DNA from 2 places in the Kribbella sp. NPDC006257 genome. Region 2 is predicted to be linked to the other one. Evidence: riboswitches for the same ligand, from Rfam matches in the RefSeq annotation. Region 2 holds a riboswitch; the other holds the start of a gene.
The links. Region 2 has a riboswitch for cobalamin ahead of cobN (cobaltochelatase subunit CobN). Riboswitches for the same ligand answer to the same signal wherever they lie in the genome.

Region 1: another riboswitch for cobalamin. It lies ahead of ABZ004_RS34990 (ribonucleoside-diphosphate reductase subunit alpha); the one in region 2 lies ahead of cobN (cobaltochelatase subunit CobN).

The regions. Positions count from the first base shown of each region.
Region 1 covers NZ_JBEXSJ010000043.1:13,140-17,551, reverse strand. Annotated here, with positions in the region: gene ABZ004_RS35000 (DinB family protein) at 1-544, shown strand, start outside; gene ABZ004_RS34995 (serine hydrolase domain-containing protein) at 693-1,820, opposite strand; cobalamin riboswitch at 1,958-2,095, shown strand; gene ABZ004_RS34990 (ribonucleoside-diphosphate reductase subunit alpha) at 2,284-4,412, shown strand, end outside.
Region 2 covers NZ_JBEXSJ010000018.1:66,226-70,637, forward strand. Annotated here, with positions in the region: gene cobN (cobaltochelatase subunit CobN) at 1-2,853, opposite strand, end outside; cobalamin riboswitch at 2,887-3,014, opposite strand; gene ABZ004_RS22330 (GNAT family N-acetyltransferase) at 3,016-3,846, opposite strand; gene ABZ004_RS22335 (hypothetical protein) at 3,940-4,140, shown strand; gene ABZ004_RS22340 (hypothetical protein) at 4,152-4,412, shown strand, end outside.

The DNA.
Region 1 (4,412 bases), on a different contig from region 2:
GTCTGCGATGGCGATGGTGCGTGGGCAGCTCGGCTTCAGCTGGATGGTGTTGTCCGGGCGACTCGCCGCGCTGACCGACGAGCAGTACTTCTGGCGCCCGAGCAGCGAGGCGCTGACCGTCGTGCGACGGCAGTACGCCGGGCGGTTCAGATCGCTCGGGTCCGGCGAATGGGTCGCGCAGTGGCCGGACGAACCGGATCATCGCGGGCCGCGGACCATCGCCTGGCTGATCGCCCATCTGACCGAGACCTTCTTCGAGCGCTGGGAGTGGACCTTCGGCGCCAGCAAACAGGGGCGGGCCGACATCACCCTGCACGGCAACGCGCAGGACGCGGTGGCCTGGCTCGCGCATTGGGTCGACGCCTGGCAGGACTCGATCGCTGAGCTCGACGAGGAGCAGGCAATGACGGTCGGCCTCAGCCAGGCAACCGAGCTCGACGCCGCCGAACCCTTCGGCCACGTTGTCCTCCGTCTCAACCGGGAGCTCATCCACCACGGCTCCGAGATCATGACGCTCCAAGACCTCCACGCCCTCGCCGCCTGACACCCACAGTCCACCCCGGCCCGGACGCCACTGGTCAGGCGCCGGACCAACCACGGGGTGACAAGCCGAGCCGACCCGCCTGAGGCGCGCGGGTCGGCCCGGCACGGCAGACGCCTGGTCGCCAGGGTCCGTATCTCCAAACCACCGCTCAGGAGAGGGCTCTGGTGGCCAGGTCCCAGACGGCGTCGAACGCGTTCAGCTCGATCGGGTTGAACCGGTTCTTGGTGACCGCGACCGAGATCCCACTCGCCGTATCCGCGTAGGCGGCCCCACCGCCGACCCCGACATGACCGAAGACGGTCTTCGCAACCGGCCGGCCGCCGAGCTGTCCGACGGTGTAACCGAGTCCGTACTGCGCTGGTCCGCCGGTCATCTCGTCATCGCCGGAAGTAGCGATACTCGAGATCTCCCGCAACCGCTCCGCGCTCACCAACCGCACCCCGTCGACCTCACCGAGCAGCGCGGCGTACATCTTGGCCATCGCTCGCGCCGTCACGATCCCGCCGGCCGGGACGTTGGAGCTGATCAACCCCGGATTGTTGGCGTAAGCAGCATTGGGGAACAACTGCATCGGAGCAGCCTTGAACAACGGGAATTCCGGCGGCAGCGAAGCAAACGCCGCCGTTCCCTCGGGATCGTCCTCGAAGTACGCCACCCGATCCAGCGCGTCCGCCGGTACGCCGAAGAACAGTTCGTCGGCGACTCCCAGCCGCGCACCGATCCCCTCGGCGAGCACCTGCGAGATCGGATTCCCGGTCGCCCGCCGGATGATCTCGCCAACGAGGAACCCGAAGGTGACCGCGTGGTAGCCGACCCGCTCCCCCGGCGTCCACCACGGCTCGAGGGCGGCGATCATCGAGCACATCCCGTCCCAGTCACACAGCTGATCCACCGTCAGATCGGCCGGCACCGCCGGCACCCCCGCCGAGTGGGTCAGAACATGCCAGACCGTCGTCGTCTCCTTGCCACGAGCACCGAACTCGGGCCACAGGTCCGCCACCAACGTGTCGTAGCCGAACACACCCTCCTCGACCAGCACGTGTATGACCGTCGCCGCAACACCTTTGACCGCAGAGGCGGCGTAAAACAGCGTGTCCGAGGTCACCGGCCGCTCAGCGGACGCTTCAGACGCGTCGACGGACGGACCTGCCGTGCCGGCGACTGCGTCGACGATTGGGGTGCCGCGGTGGTAGACCGCGGCCTGGATTCCGTTCTCGGCACCCGACTCGACCAGGCCGTCGATGACCCCTTGAACCTGCTCCTGCAGATCGCTCATACCAGTTCCTTCCCAGGGCGTGACCGCCGCCACGCTGGCGACTCTCAGCAGTGGGTCGGAGCCGTCGCAGCAATCTTGACATGGCCCGACGACACAACCACCTCCACAAGATGTGCGACACACGGCGCGTCCTGCCACTAGATGTAGGGGTTGGCGAGCTAAGGTCCTACTACTGGCACCAGGGGAATCCTGTGGAAATCCGGGGCTGCCCCGCAGCGGTAAGCGGGGAACGTGTCCCGTGAGCCCGAATACCTGTCGCCGGTGCGTGTGCCGCCGGTACACGCTGTCCGAGGCCTCGAGGGCGGGCCGCAGGGCGTGACAGCAGACGACACGAGGTCGCCACGACCTCGTGCGGATCTGTGCTGTCCCGTCATGCGCGCACGCCACAGGGTCCCGGTCGTCAAAGACTCGCGTGGAGAGAGCGCTTGTGACAATCCTTTCCCAAACCACGACCCAGCCAGGCGTGGCGAACCAAACACCGACCCAACTGACCGTCGTACGGCGTGACGGCAGCAGCACCGCCGAAGAGCTGAGCACGAAGCCGGTCATCACGGTCCGCGCGGCCGACGGCAGCACCGCTCCACTTGACGTCGAGCGACTCCGCGTCATCGTCGCCGAGGCTGCGGCAGGCCTCGACGCCGTCGACGCCGAGCTGATCCTCAACGAAACCCTGGGCTCCTGCTACGACGGCATCGCCCAGCACGAGGTCGAGCTCGCCCTGGTGATGGCGGCCCGCGGCTATGTGGAGAACGAACCGCAGTACAGCTTCGCGGCGTCCCGGCTGCTGCTCGACCAGATCCGCCGCGAGACGCTCGGCCGGGTGCACGGTGAGCCGCGCCAGGCGAGCCAGGCCGACATGGCCACGGCGTACGTCGACTACTTCCCGCTGTACATCCGGACCGGTATCGAGGCAGGCCTGCTCGACCCAGAGCTGGCCACTTTCGACCTGGCCAAGCTGGCCGCGGCGATCAAGCCCGAGCGCGACCTCGACTTCGCGTTCCTCGGCTTGCAGACCCTTTACGACCGCTACCTGCTGCACATCGACAAGACCCGCTTCGAGCTGCCGCAGGCCTTCTTCCTCCGCGTCGCCATGGGAATCTCTCTCAAAGAAGAGAACCGTGAGGACCGGGCGATCGAGTTCTACGAGCTGCTCAGCTCCTTCCGGTTCATGTCGAGTACGCCGACCCTGTTCAACTCCGGTACGACGCGTCCGCAGCTCTCCTCCTGCTTCCTGACCACCGTCGAAGATGACCTGTCCGGCATCTTCACCGGCATCCGGAACAACGCGCTGCTCGCCAAGTACTCCGGTGGTCTCGGCAACGACTGGACGCCGGTCCGCGGGATCGGCGCCAAGATCCGCGGCACCAACGGCGAGTCGCAAGGCGTCGTACCGTTCCTGAAGATCGCGAACGACACGGCCGTCGCGGTCAACCAGGGCGGCAAGCGCAAGGGCGCGGTCTGTGCGTACCTCGAGACCTGGCACATCGACATCGAGGAGTTCCTCGACCTTCGCAAGAACACCGGTGACGAGCGCCGTCGTACGCACGACATGAACACGGCCAACTGGGTGCCGGACCTGTTCCTGCAGCGAGTCGAGGCCGGCGGCGACTGGACGCTGTTCTCGCCCGACGAGGTGCCTGATCTGCATGACCTGTACGGCGCAGCCTTCGCCACGGCGTACGAGAACTATGAGCAGGCTGCCGATCGCGGTGAGATCCGGGTGTTCCGCCGGGTCAAGGCCGTCGATCTGTGGCGCCGGATGCTGACCGTGCTGTTCGAGACCGGTCACCCGTGGATCACCTTCAAGGACGCGTGCAACCTGCGCTCGCCGCAGCAGCACGACGGCGTGGTCCACTCGTCGAACCTGTGTACCGAGATCACGCTGAACACCACCGTCGACGAGACCGCGGTCTGCAACCTCGGTTCGGTCAACCTGGTCCCACACCTGACCAAGACCGGCCTAGATGCAGAGCTCCTCCGCGACACCGTGAAGACAGCGGTTCGGATGCTCGACAACGTGATCGACGTGAACTTCTACACGACGCCCGAGTCGGAGCGCGCGAACCAGCGGCATCGCCCGGTCGGCCTCGGCCTGATGGGCTTCGCCGACGCGCTCTTCGCGCTGCGCATCCCCTACAGCTCCGAGGCCGCCGTCGCGTTCGCCGACAGCTCGATGGAGCAGATCAGCTACCACGCGATCGAGGCGTCGACGGATCTCGCCGCCGAGCGCGGCACCTACCAGACGTACGAGGGCTCGCTGTGGAGCCAGGGCATCCTGCCGATCGACTCGCTCGAGCTGCTCCGGCAGGCGCGGAACGGCGACCTGACCGTTGACACCGGCAAGCAACTCGATTGGGACGTACTCCGGGGGAAGGTGCTCCGCGAAGGCATGCGCAACTCGAACGTGCTGGCGATCGCCCCGACCGCGACGATCTCCAACATCTGCGGCGTGAGCCAGTCGATCGAGCCGATCTACCGCAACCTGTTCGTGAAGTCGAACATGTCGGGTGAGTTCACCGTCGCCAACCCGTACCTCGTCGCCGACCTCAAGGCGCGCGGACTGTGGGACCAGGTGATGGTGTCGGATCTGAA
Region 2 (4,412 bases):
GAAAAACCCGGAGATCCGGATCGTCACGTCCACCCGCGGCCGGCCGAGCTCAGCCAGCGGGACGACCTCGAAGCCGGTCACCCGGCGAGACGCCTCGTCCCAGACCGGGCGGCAACCGAGCAGCCACAGCACCTCGGCGAGGTCGTCGCCCTGCGTGCGCATCGCCGACGTACCCCACACGGTCAGACCAACCGAGCGCGGCCACTCCCCCGTCTCCGCCTTGTGCCGAGCCAGCAGCGAATCGGCCAGCGCGACACCGACGTCCCAGGCGTTCCGGCTCGGGATCGCCTTCGGGTCGACGGCGTAGAAGTTCCGCCCCGTCGGCAGCACATTCACCAGGCCACGAGTCGGCGAGCCGGACGGGCCGGCCTCGACGAAGCGGCCGGCGAGCGCCCGCAGTACGTTGGTCAGCTCGTCGCCCGTACGCCCCAGCCGCGGCACGACCTCGGTCGCGGCGAAAGTCAAAGAAGCTGAAACCCCAGCGGATGGCCGACCAAGAACCTCCTCGACGACGACCGGGACCTTGGAACCGTCCCAACCGAGTGTCTCCATGCCGAGCACGAGTTTGCGGGCCACCGACTCCAGCAGGTCGACACCGTCGGCACCGCTCACGGCGGGCAGATCGGCCAGCGTGGCAAGGTCGGCCAACTCCGGCACGGCCTTCCCCGGATCGGCAAGCATCGCGGCCTCGTCGACACCGAACGTGTCGCCGAGAGCAGCACGAAGCCCTCGTACGGCGCCTGCCTTGCCGCCCCACATCTGCTGCGCACGCAGTACGGCGAGAACCAGGTTCACCCGAGCCTCACCGACCGGCCCACCGCCGAGGATGTGCAGCCCGTCCCGGATCTGGACGTCCTTGATCTCGCACAGGTACCCGTCGAGGTGCAGGACGAACTCGTCGAACTCCTCGTCCTCCGGCTTCTCCGACGTGTGCAGATCGTGGTGCAACTGGGCCGCCTGGATCAACGTCCAGATCTGCGCGCGCAGCGTCGGCACCTTGTCCGGGTCGAGCGCGGAAACGGTCGCGTATTCGTCGAGCAGGTACTCCAGCTTCGCCATGTCGCCGTACGTCTCGGCGCGCGCCATCGGCGGCACCAGGTGATCCACGATCACCGCGTGCCCACGGCGCTTCGCCTGCGTCCCTTCACCGGGGTCGTTGACGATGAACGGGTAGACGAGCGGCAGGTTGCCCAGGACGGCGTCCGGCGCGCAGTCGGCCGCCATCCCGATCCCCTTGCCAGGAAGCCATTCCAGCGTCCCGTGCTTCCCGAGGTGGACGACCGCGTGGGCGCCGAAGCCACCCTCCTCGACCGGGGCTTCGAGCCATCGGTACGCCGCCAGGTAGTGATGTGACGGCGCCATGTCCGGGTCGTGGTAGATCGCGACCGGGTTCTCACCGAACCCGCGGGGCGGCTGGATCATCAGTACGACGTTGCCGAATCTGAGAGCAGCCAGCGCGATCGCCGGCTCCGGGCCCGACTGGTCGACGTACAGGCTTCCCGGCGCCTCACCCCAGACCTCGATCATTGCCGAGCGCAACGATTCCGGGACGCCACCGAACCACTTCGCATAGGTCGAGAGCGGGATCTTCGCGACCGCGCTCGACAGCTGCTCGTCGGTGAGCCAGTCGACGTCGTGCCCGCCGGCCGCGATCAGCCGGTGGATCAGGCCGTCGGCGCCCTCGGAACCTTGCAGGGCGTCGAGGTTGAGATCGGGCCCGAGGTCGTAGCCGGCGTCCTTCAACTGGCCGAGCAGGACCACCGCGGAAGCAGGGGTGTCGAGGCCGACCGCGTTACCGATCCGGGCGTGCTTGGTCGGGTACGACGAGAGGACGAGCGCGAGCTTCTTGTCCTTCGGCTGCACGTGCCGGAGTTTCGCCTGCGCGGTGGCGATTCCGGCAAGCCGGGCGCAACGTTCGAGATCCGGCGAGTAGCTGGCGATCCCTTCGGCGTCGTACGCCTTGAAGGAGAACGGGATCGTGATCAGCCGGCCGTCGAACTCGGGAATCGCGACCTGGGTCGCGGCGTCCAGCGGGCTGATCGCGGCGTCGCTCTCCAGCCACTGTTCGCGCGTCGAGGTCAGCGCGAGACCTTGGATCAAGGGGATGTCCAGCGACGCGAGCGCGCCTGCATCCCAGGAGTCGTCGCCTCCGGCACTGGCGTTCGCGGCGACGGTCCCGCCGGCCGCGAGCAGGGTGGTGACGAGGACATCGGCCTTGCGGAGGAGGGTGAAGAGCTCGGCGTTCTCGGCGCTCGAAGGATCCAGGCCGCGCAGCGTTCCGCAGTACACGGGGAGAGCCTGTGCGCCGGCCGTCTCGATGGCGTCGGCGAGCGCGTCGACGAAGGCGGTGTTGCCGGAGATCTCGTGCGCGCGGTAGTAGACGATGCCGACGACGGGGCGATCGTCCTCGACGAGGGTGCGGCCCGCGCGGACGCCGTACGTCGCAAGTGCGTGCGGCGGATCGAACTCGTCGCCGGTGAGGAGCAAGGTGTCGCGCAGGAAGCCGGCCAGGTTCGCGAGGTTCTTCGAACCGCCCTCGCGCAGGTAGGCGAGTGCCTCGGTGACGGCACCGGCGGGGACCGTGGACATCGACATCAGTTCGGCGTCCGGAGCGGCCTCGCCGGAGAGCACGACGGTCGGGAGTCCGGCGGAGATGACGGCGTCGAGGCCCTCCTCCCAGGCGCGGCGGCCGCCCAGCAGGCGGACCACTACGACCTCGACGCCGTCAAGCAATGCGGGCAGGTCCGCGAGGTCGACCCGGGCCGGGTTCGCGACCCGCCAGCCAACACCGGCCTGGGATGCGGCCAGCAGATCGGTATCGGCGGTCGAAAGCAGCAACAGGTTCGCGGGCACGCGCGGCCGGTCCTTCCTCGGGGTGTCCACGCCCCAGGTGGCAGGTACGACGGCTGCAGTTCCTGACTCCCACGCGAACGTGGTCACAGTGGCGGGACCGCCCCGGACTCACACCGGGTTCCTGCACGTCCGTCGATGACACCGAGACTCTAGCTGTTCGGTTCAGAGGAAGCGCCCACCGGGGAGATAGGGAGCCGGCGCCGCCATTCCACGGACGGCCAGGTACCCCTCGGTCGCGAGGTCGAGCCGAGCCGCCAGCCCGACGTCGATCGCCCAGGCGTTCTCGGGCGTGATCAAGTCGACAACGGTGTCGCCGGTCGAGGACGCGAGGGCTTCCCAGAGCAACTCCTGCGCAGTACGGGGGTCGGCTGCCGCGAGAAGCGTCGCGCGAGCGCGCTGGTCGACGTACACATAGCCACGCTGTGAGCGGGAGACGACGAGCCGTTGGCTGTTCAGCAGGAAGGCGTGATCCGGGCCGTGGCCGGCGCCGCGCAGGTTCGTGTCCAGGGCGTCCATCCAGTCGAAATCGTTCTCATCCCCCTCGGCCAATTGGCGGATGGCAGGGATCGCGGAGCGGTCGACCGTGCCGGTCATGCGCATCTGCGGAAGCAGGTCGAACCCGGCCAAGCGGTAGCGGCGAGTGGCTCCTGGGTGAGTGGTGGAGTTGAAGATGCCTGGTCGGTCGCCGGCGTGTTCCAGTACTACGTCCAGCAGGCGCCGGCCGATCCCCGTACTACGCGCTTCCGGGAGTACGCCGTACGTCGCCAAATACCAGAGCTCACCACGATTCTGGGACAAGGCGAATCCGGTGATCCCCTCGTCGACCGACACCCAGCAGCCAGCCGGATCTGTCGTCAGGAAATGCCTCGCCCAGGAGATCCAGGCCGCAATGATCGCCGGCGGACGTCCTGGCTGCCCTGGTTCGAGAAAGACCCGCTCGGCAACGCGTTCGAGGCCAGCCAGATCCTCTTCCTGCAACCGCCTGAGCTCCATCTGCCGACGGTAGCGGGCTCACGGTCAATTGGCCCGCAATCGTGATGACCGACTGGACCAACTAACGCGCCCACCGCGCCGTACCGTCGAAGCATGATCACTTTGGACGGTCTCGTCGTTCCTGACACGACCGCCTCGTCGGCGGCTCTGGAGGTGGCTTCCGCTTACCACTCCCCCGCGCTGATGAGTCACTCGCACCGGGTCTACCTGTGGGCGGCGGCGCTCGGTACGCAGTACGGCATCCCGTACGACGCTGAGCAGGTTTTCGTGGCCGCGAACGCTTGGGCGAGGTGATCGTCCGCCACATGTGGCCCGATGTCGACGTCTCCGCCGACCCCGAGGGCCACCTCCTGTCCCGAGCGGCAGCCCTCGACATCGTCGGCAAGAACCTCGAGGACCTCAACCCATCCTTCCGCGCTGAGGTCCTCCAACAGCACCCCCGACTCGACCTCCCCACCGAATTCCTCACCTGCTTCAAGTCCCAAGCCAGCCGCAAACCAACATCCTCCGCAGCCCGAGCCATCCAGTCCGGCCTCGGCACCCGCATCACGAGCAATCCCCTCGAT